DNA from 4 places in the Modestobacter sp. KNN46-3 genome. Region 3 is predicted to be linked to each of the others. Evidence: riboswitches for the same ligand, from Rfam matches in the RefSeq annotation. Region 3 holds a riboswitch; each other region holds the start of a gene.
What was found. Region 3 has a riboswitch for thiamine pyrophosphate ahead of thiC (phosphomethylpyrimidine synthase ThiC). Riboswitches for the same ligand answer to the same signal wherever they lie in the genome.
Positions count from the first base shown of each region.

Region 1 (5,336 bases), on a different contig from region 3:
CTCGGCCGTCTGCGCGGTCATCTCGGTCTCGATGAAGCCGGGGGCGATCGCGTTGGCGGTCACGTTGTACCGGCCGAGCTCGATGGCGAGGGTCTTGGTGAAGCCCTGCATGCCCGCCTTGGCCGCGGAGTAGTTGGCCTGACCGCGGTTGCCCAGCGCCGAGACGCTGGAGAGGTTCACGATCCGGCCGTACTCGGCCTCGACCATGTGCTTCTGCGCGGCCTTGCTCATCAGGAAGGCGCCCCGCAGGTGCACGCCCATGACGGCGTCCCAGTCGGCGACGGTCATCTTGAACAGCAGGTTGTCGCGGGTGATGCCGGCGTTGTTCACCAGCACGGTCGGCGCCCCGAGCTCGGCGGCGATCCGCTCCACGGCGGCCTCGACCGACTCCTCCTCGGCGACGTTCGCGCCCACCGCGAGCGCCTCGCCACCGGCCTTCTGGATCTCCTCGACCGTGCCCGCGCAGGCCGCCTCGTCCAGGTCGAGCACGGCGACGGCCATCCCGTCCTGGGCGAACCGCCGTGCGATGGCCGCGCCGATCCCGCGCGCCGCTCCTGTGATGATCGCCGTCCGCTGCTGAGCCACTGCATCTCCTCGTCGAGTTCGTCGGCGGGCCCAGTCGTCCGGCCCGCCGTCCTGCCCCACTGCTTAGCACCAGGCACGCAGGGCGCCCGCACCCGGCCGGGTCAGTCCGGGGGCCGGGCCGTCCCCACGGCGAGCGCGCCCAGGGCCAGCGACCACAGCAGCCCGGCGCCGACCAGCCACCAGGGAGCGGTGCCGAGCAGCAGCGCCAGGGCGACCGGCGCGGTGCCCAGCAGCCCGACGTCCGGCCCGCGCACCAGCGTGCTGCTCACCCCGACCGGCACCGCGCCCATCGGCGAGGCGAGCACCGGCCCGGACCAGTCCAGGTCCGGGCGGTAGCCGGCGCGCACGGCCGCTCCCGCCCACGCCGGTGCGGTGACCGCGCCCAGCGCCAGCCACGCCACCGGCGCGCCGGCGCCCTGGCCGACGAGCAGCGCCGAGACGCCGCAGACCCCCACGAGCACCGCGGCCGGCACGACGGCCCGGGCCCAGACGACCGCTGCGCCGCCCAGCGGCAGCCCGCGGTCGGCGGCCGGCGCCGCGGACGCCCGCCGGCTCGGCTCACCCAGCGACGTGGCGGCGGTCCACCAGCCGAGGACGACGGTCACCGCCACCAACGCCGGGAGCTCGGCCAGCCCCTCGGTGCGCGCGGCCAGCACCGGCAGCGCCGCCCCGACCGCCAGCTGCCCCCAGCGCCACGGGGACCGGGCCAGCACCGCCAGGTCGCCGGCGACGACCGCCTGCCAGGGGCGCCGCACCCAGCGCCAGGCCAGCGGGCGCCGGGGCCGGCGCACCGTCGTCCCCAGCGCCCGGCCGAGCTCCCGGGTGTCCAGCGAGAAGACCGACGCGGTGGCGTACTGCGCGGTCTCCCCCGAGGCACGGAGCGCACCGGCGGGCAGGTCGGCCAGCCGGCGGTCGGCCAGGGCCAGGCAGAGGACGACTGCCCCCAGCAGCGCACCGAGCAGCCCCACCGCCACCGGCGCCGGCAGCGACCAGTCCCGACCCGCGACGTCCGGCAGGGCCACCCCCAGCCCGGCGACCACGCACCCGGCGACGGCGGGGCCGACCAGGGCCAGCGCGGTCATCGACCCGGCGACCGCGGGCACCCAGCGGCCGCCACCACCGGCCTGCCGGACGACGAGCACCGCGACGGCGGTCACCGCCAGCAGTGCACCGGCCGCCAGCCCGGCGAGGACGCCGGCCGGTGTCCGGTTCCAGGCCAGCACCACCGGGACGCCGACGGCCAGCGCCGCCGCCACCGCCAGGCCGACCGCCCGGCGCAGCTCGCCGCGGAGCAGTCCGCGGCGACCCGCGGGCAGGGGCAGCCACCACACCACGGCCGCCGGCGTGGCGCTGACCGGTCCCAGCCGGGCGAAGAGCGCGGTCAGCCCGGCCGCCAGGGACAGCGCGACCGCCGCCGCGGTCAGCGAACCGGGGAGCACCGCCGCATCGGCAGCCGGGCGGGCGGCGATCTGCTCCCGGAGGCTGGAGACGGCGCCCCCGCAGAGCGCCACGAAGACCCCGGCGGAGGTGAGGCCGGACAGGGTGTCCCCGACCCGGGTCAGCCAGCTGGTGTCGGCCCGGGAGGCCGTCGCCCGGCGGGTGTACCGGCGGACGGCGGTGCCGCTCCACTCCTCCGCCGGCCGCGCCTGCAGCGGGGTCGTCGCCGCCGTGGCTCAGCCCTCCTGCAACGCCGCGACGGCGTGCTCCGGCGCGACCACCGGGCACTCGTCCTCACCGATCACCAGGGCGTGGTCGGCGAGGGTGCCGATGAACGTCGGGTCGTGGCTGGCGAACAGCACCGCGCCGCCGGCGTCCACCAGTGCCGCGAGCCGGTCGGCCAGCGCCCGGCGCATCGCGGTGTCCAGTCGGCGTTCCGGCTCGTCGAGCACCAGCAGGTCGGCCGGTCGCACCAGCGCCCCGGCCAGCGCCAGCCGCCGGCGCTGACCGGAGGAGAGCGCCGAGGGCAGCGCGCCGGCCCGGTCGGTCAGCCCGAAGGCGGCCAGCTCCGCCTCGACGACCTCCTCGGCGTCGATGACCCCGTGGGCGCGGGCGGTGAGCAGCAGGTGCTCCGCACCGGTCAGCGACGGGAAGAACGCGTCGTCGTCCAGCACCCCGGCGACCGCCCGGCGGAAGCCGGCGTCCCGCTCGTCGACCGGGCCGTCGGCGAAACGCACCGTCCCGGTCAGCGGCGGGAGCAGGCCGACCATCGTCTGCAGCACGGTGGACTTGCCCGCGCCGTTCGGGCCGACCAGCGCGATCGCCGTCCCGGGCACGACCGACACCGTCACCGGGGCGCACACCGGCTCGTCGCCGTAGCCGACCGACAGCTGCTCGGCGGCCAGCAGGGCCATCAGCCGGGCTCCGCACCACCGCGCCACGCGGCGTCGAAGAAGCCGATCTCCAGCTCCATGGCCCGGCGGTAGGCGCGCCGCACCGCGGGGGTGTCGGCCGCCGTGTCGTCCAGCAGCCCTTCCAGCGTCGCCGCCAGCTCCTCGAAGGCCGGGTCGGCGTAGGTGGTGACCCACTCGGTGTACGGGGTGGCGGGCCGGCCGGCCAGCGACTGCCCGAGGTGGGCGTACAGCCGCATGCACGGCGTCATCGCCGCACAGGTCAGCCCTGCCCCGCCCAGGGCCGCCGTGGCGAGCAGGAACTCGGTGTAGGCCAGCGTGGCCGGCAGCGGCTCGACCAGGGTCAGGTCGATGCCCCAGCGCGCCGCGTAGCCCTCGTGCAGCCGCAGCTCCTCGCGGACGCCGGCGAGCAGATCGGCGAAGACGTCCAGGGCCGCCCGGTCGGGGCTGTACGCGGCGCCGAGCGCGTAGGCGCGGGCGAAGGACTCGAGGAAGAACGCGTCCTGGGCGACATAGCCGGCGAACCGCTCGCTCGGCAGGGTCCCGTCGGCGATGCCCTGCACGAACGGGTGCGCCAGCGCGACGGCGGCGAGGTCGGCGTTCTCGGCCCGGAGCCCGGCGGCGAGGCTCATGCCGACTGCACCGACGCGTCCCCGACTGCCATGTCCCAGAAGGCCACCTCGGCGGCGACGACGTCGAGGAAGACCGCGTCCCTGCCCCCGCCGACCGCGTCGGCCGCCGCCTCGAGGCCGGCGACGTAACCGGCGAAGCCCGGCACGGTCCAGTGCTCGACGAACTCGCGGTAGGCCGGGGCCCCGGGCAGCGCGGTGGTCCAGGCGTCGAGGTACGTGCGCTCGATGGTCCACAGCGCCGTCAGCGCGACCGGCACCTCGGCGGCGTCCAGCCGCTGCAGCAGCTCGGCGTAGGCCGTGGTGGCGGGCAGCGCGGGGGCGGTGAGGACCAGGCCGCGGTCGGCCGCCTGCTCCTCGAACCAGGCCAGCTCCTCGACCAGCGCGACCAGGCCCCCGGCCAGCACCGCCTGCGCGGGCCGCGGTGCGCGGGCCAGCAGCCGGGCCTGGAAGCGCAGCAGGTCGGCGACGAAGCGCGCGTCCTGCACCAGCCAGGTGTCGAAGGCGCCGGCGGGCAGCGACCCGTCACGCACCGCGGTCAGGAACGGGTGCGCGGTGGCCCCGCGCCAGATCTCGGGATGGCGTTGCAGCAGCTCGGCGACCGGCACGGCGCGGACTCTACGAGGTGGCGTTGCACACGGTGGTTATGGTGGCCCCGTCATGGCGTCGAGCCATGTGCGGGAGCTCGGAGGACCGGGCTGAGAGGGCGGCTGACGCGCCGCCGACCGCTGGAACCTGACCGGGTAATGCCGGCGTAGGGAGCCCGTGTTGAGCACGTCCGGAACCGTCCACACCAGCGCGTCCCACGGGGACGCACCACTGACCCTGACCGAGCCGCCGGCCCGCACGCTGGGCTTCCGCGAGTCCGCGGGCCTGTGGGGCAACCTGGGCATCAGCCTGCTGCTGCCGGTGGCCGCCGTCTACGTCGTCCTGCCCGGGCAGCCGCTGTCGGTCACGCTCGGCGCGATCGTCGTCGGCGCGGTGATCGGCGCCTCGCTGCTGGGGCTGGCCGCCGCCGCCGGTGCCCGCGAGGGGGTGCCGGGGATGGTGCTGCTGCGCGGCCTCCTCGGCCGGCGGGCCTCCTACCTGCCGACCGCGCTGAACCTGGTGCAGTGCATCGGCTGGGCCACCTTCGAGATCGTGATCATCGCCGAGGCGGCGTCCCGGGTGCTGGACGCGCCACGCTGGCCGTTCGTGCTGGTCGCCGGCGTGCTGGCCACCGCGATGGCGCTGCGGCCATTGGGTGTGGTCCGGGTGCTGTCCCGGTACGCGGTGTGGGCGGCGCTGGCCGCGATCGCCTACCTGTTCGTCGAGGTGCTGTCCGAGCCGCGGGCGGCCCTGGACGGCGGCGGCGCCGCGTCGTTCTGGACGGCGACCGACATCGTGATCGCCCTGCCGATCTCCTGGTTCCCGCTCGCCGCCGACTACACCCGGCACGTGCGCAGCGGCCGGGTCGCCGGCACCAGCGCCGCCCTGGGCTACGGCCTGGCCACCGTCGCGATGTTCACCCTCGGTGTGCTGGCGCTGGCGGCCTACGGCAGCTCCGGGCTGGACGTCATCGACGCGCTGCTGGCCGTGCCGCTGGGGGCGTTGGCGGTGCTGGTGCTCATCACGGTGGAACTCGACGAGGCGTTCGCGAACGTCTACTCCACGGCCGTGTCGGCGCAGAACGTGGTGGCCCGGCTGGACCGCCGGCTGCTCGCGCTGGGCGTCGGTGCCACCGCCACCCTGCTCGCGCTGAGCTTCGACATCGTCGCCTACGAGCCGTTCCTCT
Region 1 covers NZ_JAAKGN010000024.1:25,852-31,187, reverse strand. Annotated here, with positions in the region: gene fabG (3-oxoacyl-ACP reductase FabG) at 1-585, opposite strand, end outside; gene G5C62_RS08050 (DUF6297 family protein) at 687-2,096, opposite strand; gene G5C62_RS08045 (ABC transporter ATP-binding protein) at 2,259-2,936, opposite strand; gene G5C62_RS08040 (TenA family protein) at 2,936-3,565, opposite strand; gene G5C62_RS08035 (TenA family transcriptional regulator) at 3,562-4,170, opposite strand; TPP riboswitch at 4,230-4,340, shown strand; gene G5C62_RS08030 (cytosine permease) at 4,331-5,336, shown strand, end outside.
Region 1: linked by a shared signal. The riboswitch ahead of G5C62_RS08030 (cytosine permease) and the one ahead of thiC (phosphomethylpyrimidine synthase ThiC) in region 3 are both predicted to bind thiamine pyrophosphate.

Region 2 (5,336 bases), on a different contig from region 3:
TAGACACCGCGGCCGGTGAGGTCGGCGGCGCCGTCGGCCGGCAGCAGCCGCCAGGAGACGCCCGTGGCCAGCACGACGGCGTGCGCGGCGACCTGGCTGCCGTCGGCGAAGAGCAGTGCCCGGCCATCGCCCTTGGGTGCGATCTCCACGACCTCGGCGGCGGTGAGCAGTTCGACGCCGAACCGCACGGCCTGGTCGCGGGCCCGCTGGGCGAGCTCGCTGCCCGACACCCCGAGCGGGAACCCGAGGTAGTTCTCGATCCGGCTGCTCTGGCCGGCCTGGCCGCCGGTGGCGGTGCGCTCGACGAGCAGGGTGCGCAGCCCCTCGCTGGCCGCGTACACGGCCGCGCCCAGCCCGGCCGGTCCGCCGCCCACCACCACGACGTCGTAGAACGGGCTGCCGGCGGTCGTGGCCAGCCCGACCTGCTGGGCGACCTGCTGGAGGGTGGGCCGGCGGAGCACGGTTCCCTCGGGGAAGAGCAGGGCCGGCAGCGTCGCGTCGTCCGCCAGGTCGGCGGCGGTGCGGATGCCGGCGGCGTCCTCGCCCTGGAGGTGCCGGTAGGGCACCTGGTTGCGGGCCAGGAACTCCTTGAGCTGCTGGGTCTCCGCCGACCACTGGTGGCCCAGCAGCGTGATGCCCTCGAACGGCGCCCGGGCGGTGCGCGACCAGGCCTCGAGCAGCTCGTCGAGCACCGGGTAGAGCAGCTTCTCCGGCGGGTCCCAGGGCTTGAGCAGGTAGTGGTCCAGGTCGACGTCGTTGATCGCCCGGATCGCCGCGTCGGTGTCGGCGTAGGCGGTGAGCAGCACCCGCTTGGCCGTCGGCGCCAGGTCCATCGCCTGCTCCAGGAACTCCACGCCGGTCATCCCGGGCATCCGGTGGTCGGCGAGGAGCAGAGCGGTGGCCTCGCCGCGCGCGGTCAGCTCACGCAGCACGGCGAGCGCGTCGCGGCCGCTCTCGGCGCGGACGATCCGGTAGCGGTCGCCGTAGTGGCGGCGCAGGTCGCGGGCGACGGCGCGGCTGACCGCGCGGTCGTCGTCGACGGTGAGCAGGACAGGTCGCGCGGGCACGGCACCTCCGGTCGGGGCCGTCGAGGTGGACCGCCCCGGTGGGCAGGCCCCCGATGGCATCTCCATCCAACCGGGTGCAGGTGAACGGCGGTAGTCCCGATCGGCCGCGGGCCAGCTCTGGCACGTCGGCCCGCGGCGCGGCAGGGTGACGTCATGACCGCGCCCGCGCACGAGCCCGGAACCCGTCGATGACCGCGCCGGTCGAGACGCTCGGCTGGTGGGAGGACGGTGAACGACTCCTCGGGACGGCGCTGGGCCGGCTGACCGACGAGGATCTCGACGCGCCGTCCCTGCTGACCGGCTGGTCGCGGCGGCACCTCCTGGCGCACCTGGCGGCCAACGCCGACGCGCTGGTGAACCTGCTGACCTGGGCGCGCACCGGGGTGGAGACGCCGATGTACGCCTCGATGGAGGCGCGGGACGCCCAGATCTACGAGGCGGCACAGCTGCCGGCCGCCGAGCTGCGCGCTGCCGTGGTGGCCGCGACCGGTCGGCTGGCCGCCGCGGTCCGCGGCCTGCCCGAGGAGGCGTGGGCAGCCCAGGTGCGGACCGCGCAGGGGCGCCAGGTGCCGGCCGCGGAGGTGCCCTGGATGCGCTGCCGGGAGGTGTGGGTGCACGCGGTCGACCTGGACGAGGGCGTCGGCTTCACCGACCTCCCGGACGACGTCCTGGCCGCGCTCGTCGACGACGTCTTCCGGATGTGGGACCGCCGCGACTCCGTGCCCGACGTCGCGCTGTTCGCCGGTGACCGGGAGTGGGGCACCGGCGCCCTGGCCGTCGCCGGTCCGCTGCCGGCGGTCGCGGCGTGGGTCACCGGCCGCAGCGCGGGGGAGGAGCTGGAGGCCGACGGTCCGCTGCCGACGCTGGCCCCCTGGCTCTGACCGGCCTGCCGACTCAGCCGGCGGGGCGGTCCCGCGGCATCGCCAGCGCAGCGAGCAGCGCCGCGCCCAGCACGGCGGCGCTGACCGCGAAGGCGACCTGGTAGGAGAAGGCGTCGGTGAGCCAGCCGGCGACCAGCGGCCCGGCCACCGCGCCCAGGTCGGCGACCATCTGGAAGACCGCCACCACCCGGCCGCCCCGGGCCGGGCTGACGTCACCGACCACCGCGGCCGGCACGCTGGCCAGCAGCGAGGCGCCCAGCCCGAAGGTGGCCATCGAGAGCAGGAACGCCGCGGTGGTCGGCGGCAGCACCAGGACGGCGATCGCCGCCGTGGACAGTGCCGAACCGAGCAGCAGCGAGGGACGGCGACCCCAGCTGTCCGCCAGCCGCCCGGCGCGCAGCAGCCCGACCGCCTGCGCCACCGACCCCGCGAGCAGGCCGGCGCCGGCCCAGGCCACCGTCTTGCCCAGCTCCTCGGTCACGTACAGCGGCACGAGGGAGTTGCGGACGCCGAACAGCACCCAGCCCACGCCCAGGTTGGCCACCAGCGCCGCGACGTAGGCCCGGGACCGCAGCGCCGCGCGCAGCCCGCCACCATCGGCGCCCGCGGGGGGCACGGCCACGGCCGAGGGGCCACCGCCGCGCACCTGGTCAGCCGCGGGGTCCGGGTCGGCCGCGGCTCCCGCGACCGGGGGCAGCGCGGCCGGGCGCAGCAGGACCAGCGCGACCACCCCCGCGACCAGCAGGAAGCCGCCGTAGACGAAGAACGGCAGCCGCGGGGAGACCTCGGCGAGGAACCCGCCGGCCGCCGGGCCGGCGATGCCGCCGAGGATGAAACCGCCCTGGTAGGTGGCCGCAGCCCGGCCGCGCTGGGCCGCCGGTGCCGTGCGCAGCAGCAGCGAGAGGGCGGCCACGGTGAACATCGCGCTGCCGATCCCGCCGGCCGCGCGCAGGGCGACGAAGAGCGGGAAGTTGCCGGCCAGGGCGGCCGCGGCGGTGGCGACCGCGACGATCGCCAGCCCGGCGGCGAGCACGGCGCGCTCGCCGATCCGCTCGACGAGGGAGCCCCCGGCGAAGGCGGAGACGAACCGGAAGAAGGCGAACGCGCTGACGGCGAACCCGACGGCGGTGGTGCCGACCCCGTAGTCGCGGACGAACAGCGGGATCGCCGGGGCGACGATGCCGAAGCCGAGGGCGACGACGAAGGCGACGATCGCCAGGACGCCGACCTCGCGGGGGAGGGGGGCGTCCTTGCTGCGATGTCGCACGAGCGCCGATCCTCACACGCGGCCCGGGACACCGCTGCGGGGCGTCAGGGGGTGAGCACGAGCCGCCCTGCGACGTCCCCCCTGCGCAGCCGGTCCAGCGCCTCGTTCACCTGGGTCAGCGGCAGCGTGCCCGCCACCGGCGGCGCCAGCTGCCCGGCCGCGGCCAGCGCCACCGCCTGCTCCAGCTCGGCCAGCGTGTTGCCCACGCTGGCGATGACCCGCTGCTCGGCGACCACCATCCCCAGCGGGCTCACCGTCAGTGCGTCGGCGCTGTACCCGACCAGCACCAGCCGCCCGCGGCGACCGAGCACCGCCGTCGCCAGCTCGAGGGTCGCCGTCACCCCGGCGAGCTCCACGACGACGTCGGCGCCCTGCCCGCCGGACAGCCGGGCCACGGTGCCGGCGAGTTCGGCGGGGGAGACCGCGGCCACCGCTCCGGCGGACCGGGCAGCCGACCGGCGGGCGTCGTCCCGGCTGACGGCCACGACCACGCCGCCGCGTCGTCGGGCCTCCTGCACCGCGGCCAGCCCGACCCCGCCCGCGCCGAGCACGACGACCACGTCACCGGGCTCGACCGCGGCCTCGGTGAGCGCGTGCACCGCGGTCGTGCCCGCGCAGCACAGCGGTGCGGCAGCCTCGAACGGCAGTTCGTCGGGCAGCCGGACCAGGCAGTGCGCCGGCACCACCAGCTGCTCGGCGAAGGCGCCGTCCGCGGCGAAGGCCAGCACCCCGCGCGGGGTGAGGCACAGGTTCTGCCGACCGCGCAGGCACCAGCGGCAGCTGCCGCAGAAGAGGTAGTAGTAGACGGCGACCCGGTCGCCCTCGGCCCAGCCGGTGACGGCCGACCCGACCGCGTCGACCGTGCCCGCGGCCTCGTGGCCCAGCGTCATCGGCGTCCGGGACGGCGCGTACAGGCCGTCGGTGAAGTGCAGTTCGGTGCCGCAGACCCCGGCCGCGCGCACCCGCACCCGCACCTCGTCGGGGGCGGGTTCGGGCACCGGGACGTCGTCCAGGGCCAGGGGTCGGCCAGGTGCGTGGAAACGGGCAGCGAGCATCGAGCAGCTCCCTCCGCCGGCATGAACCGGATCAGGTGTGGACGGTCGGCGGTGGTCGTCCGCCTTCTCAGCCCGCGCCCGGGCTCCCGTGTGCGCCGCTGAAGCTACCGCAGCGGGGCGACCGGCTCGACCCGGCGCAGGAACGACCGGATCGCCAGGTGGTGGGAGAGCTGCTCGCGGTGCGCCTCGCACGCCGTCCAGGTCTTCTCCCGGTCGGGGGTGTGCACCTTCGGGTTGTTCCACACCAGGACGACGGTCGCCGGCTCCCGGCAGCCCTTCGCCGAACAGATCACGCCGGCGTCCCCGGCCGGCCCTGCGTCCTCGGTCATGGGCCGAGTCTGAGCCGACGCACAGGAAACCGTCAGCAGGGGGTGCGAGGGTCGGTCCGGCCGCACCCCCTGACCCCGGGTGCGGCCACCAGCCCCCGCGGCCGGAAAGGAGGTCGCGGTGGGTGCACCCGGCCCGGGGGGCGGGTAGGGCGAGGTGCATGACCGACACCAAGCCCCTCGCCCTCGTCACCGGCGCCTCCAGCGGGATCGGGTTCGAGCTCGCCAAGCAGTTCGCCCAGCACGGCTTCGACCTGGTGATCGACGCCGAGGACCCGACGATCGACACGGCGGCCGCGAAGCTGCGCGCCGAGGGCGCCGAGGTGACCGCCGTCCAGGCCGACCTGCGCACCCCCGGCGGGATCGAACAGCTGTGGACCCGGGTGCAGGGCCTCGGCCGCCCGCTGGACGCCGCCGCGCTCAACGCCGGTGTCGGCCGTGGCGGTGCGTTCGTCGACACCGACTGGGCCGACGACCTGGAGGTCATGCAGCTCAACGTGGTCTCCACCGCCGCGCTGCTGAAGCTGGTCCTCGTGCAGATGACCGGTCGCAACGCGGGCCGGGTGCTGGTGACCTCCTCGATCGCGGCGACCATGCCCGGCGCGTACCAGCCGGTCTACAACGCCTCGAAGTCCTTCGTCCAGTCGCTGACCGAGGCCGTGCAGCAGGAGCTCAAGGACTCCGCCGTCACGATCACCGCGCTGATGCCCGGCCCCACGGACACCGAGTTCTTCGCCCGG
Region 2 covers NZ_JAAKGN010000014.1:27,620-32,955, forward strand. Annotated here, with positions in the region: gene G5C62_RS05800 (FAD-dependent oxidoreductase) at 1-1,067, opposite strand, end outside; gene G5C62_RS05805 (maleylpyruvate isomerase family mycothiol-dependent enzyme) at 1,256-1,948, shown strand; gene G5C62_RS05810 (MFS transporter) at 1,962-3,215, opposite strand; gene G5C62_RS05815 (alcohol dehydrogenase catalytic domain-containing protein) at 3,260-4,270, opposite strand; TPP riboswitch at 4,261-4,370, opposite strand; gene G5C62_RS05820 (hypothetical protein) at 4,375-4,599, opposite strand; gene G5C62_RS05825 (SDR family oxidoreductase) at 4,758-5,336, shown strand, end outside.
Region 2: linked by a shared signal. The riboswitch ahead of G5C62_RS05815 (alcohol dehydrogenase catalytic domain-containing protein) and the one ahead of thiC (phosphomethylpyrimidine synthase ThiC) in region 3 are both predicted to bind thiamine pyrophosphate.

Region 3 (5,336 bases):
TCCTCCCAGCGGAACTCGAACCGGGCGTCGGACAGCGCGTCGTCCCACGCCTGCGCGCCGGGGTGGCCTTTGGCGAGGTCGGCGGCGTGGGCGGCGATCTTGTACGTGATGACGCCGTCCTTGACGTCGTCGCGGTCCGGCAACCCCAGGTGTTCTTTGGGGGTGACGTAGCACAGCATCGCGGTGCCGTACCAGCCGATCATCGCCGCCCCGATTGCGGAGGTGATGTGGTCATAGCCCGGAGCGATGTCGGTCGTCAGCGGCCCGAGGGTGTAGAACGGCGCCTCGGCGCAGACCTCCAGCTGCAGGTCCATGTTCTCCTTGATCTTGTTCATCGGCACGTGGCCGGGGCCTTCGACCATGACCTGGACGTCGTACTCCCAGGCGATCCTGGTGAGTTCGCCGAGCGTGCGTAGTTCGCTGAACTGAGCCTCATCGTTGGCGTCGGCGATGCAACCCGGTCGCAGCCCGTCACCGAGGGAGAACGTGACGTCATAGGCAGCCATCAACTCGCACATCTCCCGGAAGTGCGTGTACAGGAAGTTCTCCTGGTGGTGGGCCAGGCACCAGGCGGCCATGATCGACCCGCCGCGGGACACGATCCCGGTCTTGCGGCCCGCGGCCAGCGGCACGTAGCGCAGCAGCACCCCGGCGTGCACGGTGATGTAGTCCACGCCCTGCTCGAACTGCTCGACCAGGGTGTCCCGGTACACCTCCCAGGACAGGTCCTCGGCTTTGCCGTTGACCTTCTCCAGCGCCTGGTAGATCGGCACCGTGCCGATCGGCACCGCGCTGTTGCGGATGATCCACTCCCGGGTGGTGTGGATGTTGCGCCCGGTGGACAGGTCCATGACCGTGTCGGCGCCCCACCGGGTCGCCCAGGTCATCTTCTCCACCTCCTCCTCGATGGAGGAGGCGACCGCCGAGTTGCCGATGTTGGCGTTGATCTTCACCAGGAAGTTCCGGCCGATCGCCATCGGCTCGGATTCGGGGTGGTTGACGTTGGCCGGCAGCACCGCCCGGCCACGGGCGATCTCGGACCGGACGTGCTCGACGTCCACGCCCTCCCGCAGTGCCACGAACTCCATCTCCGGGGTCACCTCGCCCCGGCGGGCGTAGGCCAGCTGGGTGACCGTCGCGCCCGGCCGTGCCCGGCGCGGCTGGTGCGCGACGGTGAAGACGCTGTCCAGGTCGCGGGTGTCGGTCGGCTTGCGGCCGTTGTCCACCGGCTGCACCGGTCGGCCCTCGTAGGACTCGGTGTCGGCGCGCTCGCCGATCCACTCCTCGCGCAGCCGAGGCAGCCCGCGATGGATGTCGGTGGGCACGGCCGGGTCGGTGTAAGGGCCGGAGGTGTCGTAGAGGACCACGCTGTCGCCGGTGGACAGCCCCACCTCACGCATCGGAACCCGCAGATCCGGGCGGCTACCGGCCAGGTAGGTCTTACGGGAACCGGGGAAATCGCCATCCGCAGTCGTGGGCTGGCGGTGGACAGCAGTCATCGAGGAAGTCCTCCCTACGCCGGTGCTAACCGGATCAGGTACGAACGGTCGACGGCCGATCCAGCCGCCCTCTCAGCCTCGGCACGTGAGGCTCCCGCGGGTCGGCGCCCACCCTAGACACAGCACTCTGCCCACCGCAGGCGGGGTGGGCAGAACGGAACGAACAGGTGTCTCACTTCCTTAGAGTGAGACACCCCGCGAGCCGGCCGACCGGTCATGTGACATGCAGCGGAAATTTGCGCGGTCCTGGCAGCGCTATGTGGACCGTCTGTCGCTGTCCGAACGACTTGTCCGGTTGAGGATCGGCCAACGAGACGGCGGTGAGGGCTCTGACGTAGCTCAGCGTGCGAGGCGGATGTCGACTTCGCGTTCCACGTAGTCCCACTCCGGGGTCGCGCGGAGCCGGGACACCAGCTCCTCGAACGCAGGCGCATCGCGGGGGCTGTACTCGAACCAGGTGAGGAAGTCGAAGGGCTCGTCCAGATCGCGGCCGTGGTAGAGCCGGCGGGCCACCGCAGGCAGGTACTGCATCCCGATGTTGATGTGGTGGGAGGTCTCCTCGAACAGCTCCCGCCGCTCGTCCTGGGCCAGAGCCCACCACTCGTGGGACTTGATGATCGGAATCAGCGCGGCGCGGGTGGCTTCCGGGCGACCGAGTCCGGCCTGCCGAGCCGAGAGCGTTTCCTGCTCGTCGCGCCGGGTGTAGCGGTTGTTACTGGCCCGTCCTCGCAGCATCCAAGCGGCATCGAGGTTGCCCGCGCCCGCCGAGTCCTCGAAGACAGCGAGCCGGGGCACCATCGGCAGAGACGGCCCGGTCACCGGGTCAATGCTCTCGACTTCCCAAGATCCCACCTCGCCTCCAACAAATACGGTCGGCGGCATGCCACCACGCTAACCTGCCTCTTCCCCCGGGCGGTGTCCTCCCGCGGCACTTGCTCGCTCGACGATTCGGTGACGCCGCACACCCGCCCATCGTCGGCCAACGTGTCCCTTCACAGGCGGCGGCGATCGCGGCACCGAGGGCGGAGGCGGCGGCCAGCTCCCGCCCGGCGAGCCGCCGCTGGCTGGTGGACCCACCGGAGGAAGAGGACGGAGCCAGGCAGGCCCAGGCAGGCGGTCGTAAGCCTGCCTGGTGAGGACTGCAGCTCTGGCCGGAACCGTCTCGCTGGAGGAACCCCTTGCGGGAAGCCGCAGGTCAGCAGAGGTGCGCCCGCGAGGGTGTCGCCCAAGATCCGCCCGGTGAAGATTCCCGCAGTGGGGCGGCTGGCCGGGAACGAGGCCCGTGTAGCTGGAGCGATCCGGCCTGGAGGAGCAGTACGCCCGCGTCCGCGGCATCCGCGAACCCGTCGTCGTCGCCCTCGTCCAACCCTGCGGCTGCCTCATCGACAACCACGCCGCCACCCTCCAAGCCGGCGTCACCACCATGGGCCAGCACCAGTTCAGCAGCAGTGGTCAGTGGGCCGTGTCGTAGGCCTCGATGACCGAAGTAGGGATCCGGCCCCGTTCGGACCACCTCATGGCCGTTCTCGCGGGCCCAGGGCCGGATCGCTCCGTGGGGTCTTTGCGGCCCGAAGCGGCGGAGCCGCCGGTGGTCGCACGGCGACCCGATGCACTGCCCCGGGAGGTGTTGACCTTGCGGCCGGCGTCGATGAAATGGCGTAGGTCTGCCCGCAGCTGCGCCGATTTCTCCCCCGATAGGTCGATCTCCTAGCTCTGGCCATCCAGAGCGAAGGTCACGGTCTCCCGGCGGCCTTCCTCCAGCACCTCACCGGTCAGGTCGTCCTCGAGCAGAATCGTTGTCTTGCGAGCCACTGAGCCTTTTCCAGTGACGGCTCGGTCGGCGTGTTGATCATGTCGTACGGCCGTGCTGGTGGTGGGGCAGAACGAGGGCGGCAGCGGTGATGGCGCCGATGCGCCAGGGGCATAGGCTGACCCGGCGCAGCGCCTTGAAGGTGGTCTGGAGCAGCGAGTTGCCGCGCTCGGCCGGCGCTCGGGTCGCCGCGTGCAGCAGGCTGACTGTGCGCTGATGGTCGGTCAGGCGGCCCGTGGCGCTGTGTTTGATCGGCGTGGTGAGCGCAGCGCGTTGGCCCTCGTAGCTCTTGCTCGGGGCATGGATGCATCCGATCAGCAGGAGGTTCTTGGCCACGATCCTCGGTACAGCCCAGGTCACCACGGATTACAGGGCGGCGCTGAGTGGCAGTCCGGGGTGCATGGCGGCGTAGACGGTGCCTGCGACGGCTCCGAAGACCAGGTGGCCGACGCAGAAGGTGATCACGTCGCGCCGGCTGTAGTGCCGGTAGAACACCCCCGGTGGCGCCAGCCGCCCGGGGATGTCCGGATGCAGGTCGGGCCACGCACCGACCACCACTCCGCCGAGGGCGGCGTGCACGGCGCCGGTGAGCAGGCCCCACCAGGCCAGGTGGTCGTTGCCGACCGCGGCGAAGAACAGCGAGTACAGCAGGACGATGCCCACGGCAAGGACGGCGTGGCCCACCCATCCGACCAGGCGTCGGTGCCGCTGGGGAGCCCGCAGGATCGCCCCACCCTCGGCGAAGATGTCCTGACGCACCCCCAGGCCCAGCCCCCGCTGGGCGTAGGCCAGCGACTCCATGCACTGAGCGGCGACGATCGCGGCGACCGCGGCAGCGATCGGATCGACGTCCACAGCAGCCCTCCAGCATCCGTTCCACGGCCCTCACGCCCGAGCCACCCGTCGCGGCTGCCTGATCAGCGCCCTGTTCCAGGTCCGGCGGACGCTACCGGCGATCCGGAATCTCGCAGCACCACGCCAGACGTCGATCCCGTAGGCCCAACCGGGCGCAAGACCCAGCACCGGCCTCACCGGAACAGGCGGTGTCGTGCATGGCAACGGCGATGGCGATGGCGGCGAGGCCCTGCGGCTGTAGGGACAGCTGGGGGCCGTACGTCGCTCGTCGGCTCGGCGCACAGCTAACCGGGCCGCCCGTGCTGCGCCGGCGTTCTGGTGCTGCCGCGAGGCGTAGCAGCTGCCGGACTGTGCCGGCCAGGTCGGGGAGGTGTCGGTGCTGGTGGCCCGGGTAGTCGCGGCGCATGAGCTTGACCAAGGGCAGCGGGCCGTTCGGGGAGCACCCGGCAGGAAGGTTCAACTTCGATCCGCGCGCCCCCGAGCAGGTGCTGTACCTGGAGACCTCCCCGCGGCGGGTCCGGGTCGTCCTGGGTGGAACGGAGGTCGCCGACAGCACCGACGTGCACCTCCTGCATCCGCCGGGCCGGACGCCGACGTACCTGTTCCCGCGCGAGCACGTGCGCACGGACCTGTTCGAGCCAAGCGAGCGGCGGCGGTCCGACCCCGGGATGGGGGACGGCAGGTACTGGACGGTGCAGGTGGGCCAGCGGCGGGCGGTGAACGCGGCCTACTCGTGGGAGCACCCGCCGCCCACCGCGGCGGGGATCACCGGCCTGATCGCCTTCGACTGGGACTCGATGGACGGGGTGTTCGAGGAGGACGAGGAGGTCTTCGTCCACCCCCGAGACCCCTACACCCGTATCGACGTCCTGCGCAGCTCCCGTCGGGTCCGGGTGAGCGTCGACGGCACCATCGTCGCTGACTCCACCGCGCCGCGGATGCTCTGCGAGAGCGGCCTGCCCGTGCGGTGGTACCTGCCGCGCGAGGACGTGCGCACTGACCTGCTCGAGCCCAGCTACACCACCACCCGCTGCCCCTACAAGGGGATCGCGCACTACTGGTCGCTCCGCCTGGGGAAGAGGTCCGAGAAGGACCTGGCGTGGACCTATCCCGACCCCTTCCACGACGCCGAGGCCGTCCGCGGGCTGTTGTGTTTCCCCGGCGAGCGGGTG
Region 3 covers NZ_JAAKGN010000122.1:9,817-15,152, reverse strand. Annotated here, with positions in the region: partial or broken gene thiC (phosphomethylpyrimidine synthase ThiC) at 1-1,454, opposite strand, end outside; TPP riboswitch at 1,494-1,607, opposite strand; gene G5C62_RS20110 (chlorite dismutase family protein) at 1,839-2,381, opposite strand; partial or broken gene G5C62_RS29040 (IS5/IS1182 family transposase) at 3,349-3,594, opposite strand; gene G5C62_RS20095 (hypothetical protein) at 3,676-4,164, opposite strand; gene G5C62_RS20090 (DUF427 domain-containing protein) at 4,569-5,336, shown strand, end outside.

Region 4 (5,336 bases), on a different contig from region 3:
GCGGCGTTGAGGTGGACACCGATCACCCGGTCGGATGCCACCTGCCCGAGCTCCGCTGCGACGAACGACCCCGTGTCCCCGCCCTGCACGCCGTAGCGGTCGTGGCCGAGGTCGGCCATGAGCGTCGCCAGGACCCGTGCGGTCCGCTCGGCGTTCATCCCCGGGCCGGCCAGCGGCGTCGAGAACCCGAAACCGGGCAGCGACGGGATCACCAGGGTGAAGGCGTCGGCCGGGTCCATGCCATGCGACCGGGGGTCCGACAGGGGACCGACGACGTCGAGGAAGTCAGCCACCGTGCTCGGCCAGCCGTGCAGCAGGAGCAGCGGGGTCGCGTCCGGTTCTGGAGAGCGGACGTGGATGAAGTGCAGCCGCTGCCCGTCGACCTCGGTGACGAACTGCGGCAGTACGTTGAGCCGCGCTTCGGCGGCCCGCCAGTCGAAGTGGTCACGCCAGTAGGCGGTGAGCTCCTGCAGGTAGGCCTGGGGGACGCCGCGGCTCCAGCCCACACCGGGGAGGTCGCCGGGCCAGCGAGTGGCCGCCAGCCGCGCGGAGAGGTCGTCGACCTGCTCCTGTGGGATGGCGATGCCGAAGGGGCGGATGTCCAGCCGGGGGGTCGTCACGCCGGGGACGTTAGGGGCCACCTAGGACAGGACGGTTCCTAAGGAACTGGCATCCTCGAGGGCGTGCTCGAGACATCCGCTCGGCTGCTCCGGCTGCTGGCGCTCCTGCAGGCCCACTCCGAGTGGTCCGGCGCCGATCTCGCCCAGCGGCTGGAGGTCAGCACGCGCACCGTCCGGAGGGACGTTGAGCGGCTGCGTGAGCTCGGCTACCCGGTGCACGCGATCCAGGGCACGGCCGGGTACCGGCTCGGTGCGGGGGCGGCTCTCCCGCCGTTGCTCCTCGACGACGACGAGGCGGTCGCCGTCGTCGTCGGGCTGCGGACGGCCGCCGCGAGCTCGGTCGCCGGGGTGGAGGAAGCGGCGCTGCGGGCTCTGCAGAAGCTCGAGCAGGTGCTGCCCGCCCGGCTGCGCCACCGGGTGCGGTCGCTCCAGGAAGCCACCGTCCGGGCCGGCACCGCCCCCGGCCCGCAGGTGACCGCCGAGACGCTCGTGGCGATCGCGGACGCCATCCGCCGCCACGAGTGCCTGCGGTTCGACTACAGCAGTCCGCGAACCGGGCAGACGACCCGGACCGTCGAGCCGCACCGCCTCGTCAGCTTCGGCCGGAGCTGGTACCTGGTCGCCTGGGACCCCGACCGCCGCGACTGGCGCAGCTTCCGTGCCGACCGGATGTCCCCGCGGTCGCCCAACGGCTCGCGGTTCACCCCGCGGGAGCCGCCGGACGGTGACGTCGTCGCCTGGCTGTCCCGTCAGCTGTCGGCCCGGACCTGGCCGTACCGGGCGACGGTGCGGCTGCACGAGCCGGCGGCGGCGGTCGCCGACAAGGTCTGGCCGGGCATGGGGGTGGTGACGGCCGTCGATGCTGCCAGCTGCCTGTTCACCGTCGGCGCCGACGACCCCACCACCCTGGTGTGGATGCTCACCTCGGTCGACGCCGACTTCACAGTGCTCGACGGGCCTCCGGAGCTCACCGCGGCCCTGCACCGGCAGTCGCAGCGCTGTGCGGCTGCGATCGCCGAGCTCCCGGCTGACGCACGCACGGGCGAGATCGACTGACGGCCGCCCGCGGACGCAGTGGTCCGCGGGCGGCCGCGTCAGTCGTCCGTGGGTGTGGTCGAGGTGACGGCCTCCGACAGGTCGACGACGGGGAGGTAGACCCGGGCGCCTTCGTCCATAAACTCGGCGGACTTCTCCGCCATCCCCAGCTGGAGCGCCTCGTCCGCGGCGACGCCCTTGGCCGCGGCGTAGGCCCGCACGTCCTGGCTGATCCGCATGGAGCAGAAGTGCGGGCCGCACATCGAGCAGAAGTGCGCGGTCTTGGCCGCACCGGCCGGCAGCGTCTCGTCGTGGAAGTCGCGGGCCGTCGTCGGGTCAAGGGAGAGGTTGAACTGGTCGGTCCAGCGGAACTCGAACCGCGCGTCGGACAGTGCGTCGTCCCAGGCCTGCGCCCCGGGGTGCCCCTTGGCCAGGTCCGCGGCGTGGGCGGCAATCTTGTAGGTGATGACGCCGTCCTTGACGTCGTCCCGGTCCGGCAGCCCCAGGTGCTCCTTGGGGGTGACGTAGCAGAGCATCGCGGTGCCGTACCAGCCGATCATCGCCGCGCCGATGGCGCTGGTGATGTGGTCGTAGCCCGGCGCGATGTCGGTGGTCAGCGGGCCCAGGGTGTAGAACGGCGCCTCGTCGCAGACCTCCAACTGGAGGTCCATGTTCTCCTTGATCTTGTTCATCGGCACGTGCCCCGGACCCTCGACCATCACCTGGACATCGTGTTCCCAGGCGATCCGGGTCAGCTCACCCAACGTGCGCAGCTCGCTGAACTGGGCCTCGTCGTTGGCGTCGGCGATGCACCCGGGGCGGAGGCCGTCGCCGAGGGAGAAGGTGACGTCGTAGGCGGCCATCAGTTCGCACATCTCGCGGAAGTGCGTGTAGAGGAAGTTCTCCTGGTGGTGGGCCAGGCACCAGGCCGCCATGATCGAGCCGCCGCGGGACACGATGCCGGTCTTCCGGTTCGCCGCCAGCGGGACGTAGCGCAGCAGCACCCCGGCGTGCACGGTGACGTAGTCGACGCCCTGTTCGAACTGCTCCACGAGCGTGTCCCGGTAGGCCTCCCAGGACAGGTCCTCGGCCTTGCCGTTCACCTTCTCCAGCGCCTGGTAGATGGGCACGGTGCCGATCGGGACGGCGCTGTTGCGGATGATCCACTCCCGGGTGGTGTGGATGTTGCGGCCGGTCGAGAGGTCCATGACGGTGTCGGCGCCCCAGCGGGTGGCCCAGGTCATCTTGTCCACCTCCTCCTCGATGGAGGAGGCGACCGCACTGTTGCCGATGTTGGCGTTGATCTTGACGAGCAGGTTGCGGCCGATCGCCATCGGCTCGGACTCCGGGTGGTTCACGTTGGCCGGCAGCACCGCGCGGCCGCGGGCGATCTCGCTGCGGACGTGCTCGACGGAGACCCCCTCCCGCAGCGCCACGAACTCCATCTCGGGGGTGACCTGGCCGCGGCGGGCGTAGGCGAGCTGGGTGACCGTCGTCCCCGGCAGGCCGCGGCGGGGACGGTGGGCGGCAGCGAAGACGCTGTCCAGGTCCCGGGTGTCACCCGGGCGGCGCCCGTTGTCCACCGGCTGCACCGCGCGGCCCTCGTAGCTCTCCGTGTCGGCGCGCTCGGTGATCCAGTCCTCCCGGTGCCGGGGCAGCCCGGCCCGGATGTCGGTGTGCACCGCCGGGTCGGTGTACGGGCCCGAGGTGTCGTAGAGCACCACGCTGTCGCCGGTGGACAGCTGCACCTCGCGCATCGGGACCCGCAGGTCCGGGCGGCTGCCCTGCAGGTGGGTCTTGCGGGAGCCGGGGAACTCGGTGCCCTCGGTCTGTGGCCGGTGCTGGACGTCCGTCATCAGGGGTTCCTCCCTACGCCGGTGTTAACCGGATCAGGTGCGAACGGTCAGCGGCCGGTCCTGCCGCCCTCTCAGCCTCGGTACGCGAGGCTCCCGCGGGTCGACACGGACCCTAGGCCCAAGCGGGTGCTCCTGCCCAGCCCTGACCCGGCGCGGTCGGGGATCGGACGACGGGGGGCGATCAGCCGGTCATGAAGCCGCTCTCGTAGGCAGCGATGACCGCCTGAGTGCGGTCCCGCGCACGGAGCTTGAGCAGCACGCTGCTGACGTGCGTCTTCACCGTCTCGCGGCTGAGGAACAGCTCGGTGGCGATCTCGGCGTTGGACAGCCCGCCCGCCACCAGCCGCAGCACGTCGGCCTCGCGGCCGGTCAGCTCCGGCAGTGCGGCCGGCCCTCGGGCGCGGGAGGGCGCGTGCGAGGCGATGAGCCGCCGGGTCAGGTCCGGGAGCACCAGGGTCGTCCCCCGGGCGACGACCCGGATGGCGTCGACGAGCGAGTCCGGCTCCGACCGCTTCAGCGCGAAGCCGCTCGCCCCGGCCTGCAGCGAACGGAACAGGTAGTCGTCGTCCTCGAACGTGGTCAGGACCAGCACGCGGGGGCGCTGCGGGTCACGGGCGACCAGCTCCGCGGTCGCCGCGATGCCGTCCATGTCGGGCATCCGGACGTCCATGAGGACGACGTCCGGATCGGTGTCGGCCGCGACGGCCAGCGCCTCCCGGCCGGTGCCGGCATCGCCCACGACGGCCAGGTCGGGCTCGCTCTCCAGGATCACCCGCAGCCCGGAGCGGACGAGCACGTCGTCGTCCACGAGCAGCAGCCGCAGGGCGGTCACGCCGCACCCGACAGCGGCAGGGTGACACACAGGTCGAACCCGCCGGCCGGCGTCCGTCCGGCGGTGAGCGTGCCGCCGACGGCGGTCGCCCGCTCCCGTAGGCCGGCCAACCCGCGGCCGCCGCCGGGGCCCGGGCGGCCGTCGTGCTGGGAGACCGGTTCGTTGCACACGCGGACGACGAGGGTGTCCCCGCTGCGGACGACCTCGGCGACCGTCCGCGGGGTGCCCGCGTGCCGCAGCACGTTCGTCGTCCCCTCCTGGACCACCCGGTAGGCCAGCTCCTGGACACCGGCGGGCACGTCGTCGACGTCGCCGCCCACCACGAGCTCGACGGGCAGGCCGCCGTCGCGGAGTCCGGCAAGCAGGTCCTCGAGGTCGTCCAGCGACGGCGCGGCGAACGGGGCGGGGTCACGGCCGCCGTCCTCGGCACGGAGCACGGTGAGCACCCGGTCGAGCTCCGCGAGCGCGGTCCGGGTGTTCGTCTCGATGTGCCCCAGCGCCTGGCGCGCGAAGTCGGCCTGCAGCGGCCGCTCGCCGACGGGCGTCAGGGTGCGGCGGGCGGCGGTGGCCTGCAGCAGGCTGGCGGTCAGCGCATGACCGATGGTGTCGTGCAGGTCGCGGGCCAGCCTGTTCCGGTCGGCCAGCCGCCGGGTGCTCTGCTGCAGCGCGGCGATCCGCTGTTCGGGCGCGGTGCCGAGCAGCCGCGGCGCCACGGACGCGGACAACCGCACCAGCAGGTCGAGCCCGGCCAGGACGAGGACGACGTCGAGGACCATGAGCGCCAGCAGCGGGAGCGCGTTGAGCGGGTTCCACTCGATCTCCCAGCCGAGGGCGACGAAGACGGCGCCGCCGAACAGCAGGGTGGTGGACGCGGCGAGGCCGAGGAGCACGCGGGCCCCGAGCCAGCCCAGGGCCCGCCAGGTGTCGGCCGCGAAGACCAGCCGCCGCAGCCGGCGGACGACGCCGCGCCGGTCGCGGACCCGCTCACCGGCC
Region 4 covers NZ_JAAKGN010000001.1:68,020-73,355, reverse strand. Annotated here, with positions in the region: gene G5C62_RS00380 (epoxide hydrolase family protein) at 1-620, opposite strand, end outside; gene G5C62_RS00375 (YafY family protein) at 684-1,676, shown strand; gene thiC (phosphomethylpyrimidine synthase ThiC) at 1,715-3,511, opposite strand; TPP riboswitch at 3,505-3,618, opposite strand; gene G5C62_RS00365 (response regulator transcription factor) at 3,693-4,343, opposite strand; gene G5C62_RS00360 (sensor histidine kinase) at 4,340-5,336, opposite strand, start outside.
Region 4: linked by a shared signal. The riboswitch ahead of thiC (phosphomethylpyrimidine synthase ThiC) and the one ahead of thiC (phosphomethylpyrimidine synthase ThiC) in region 3 are both predicted to bind thiamine pyrophosphate.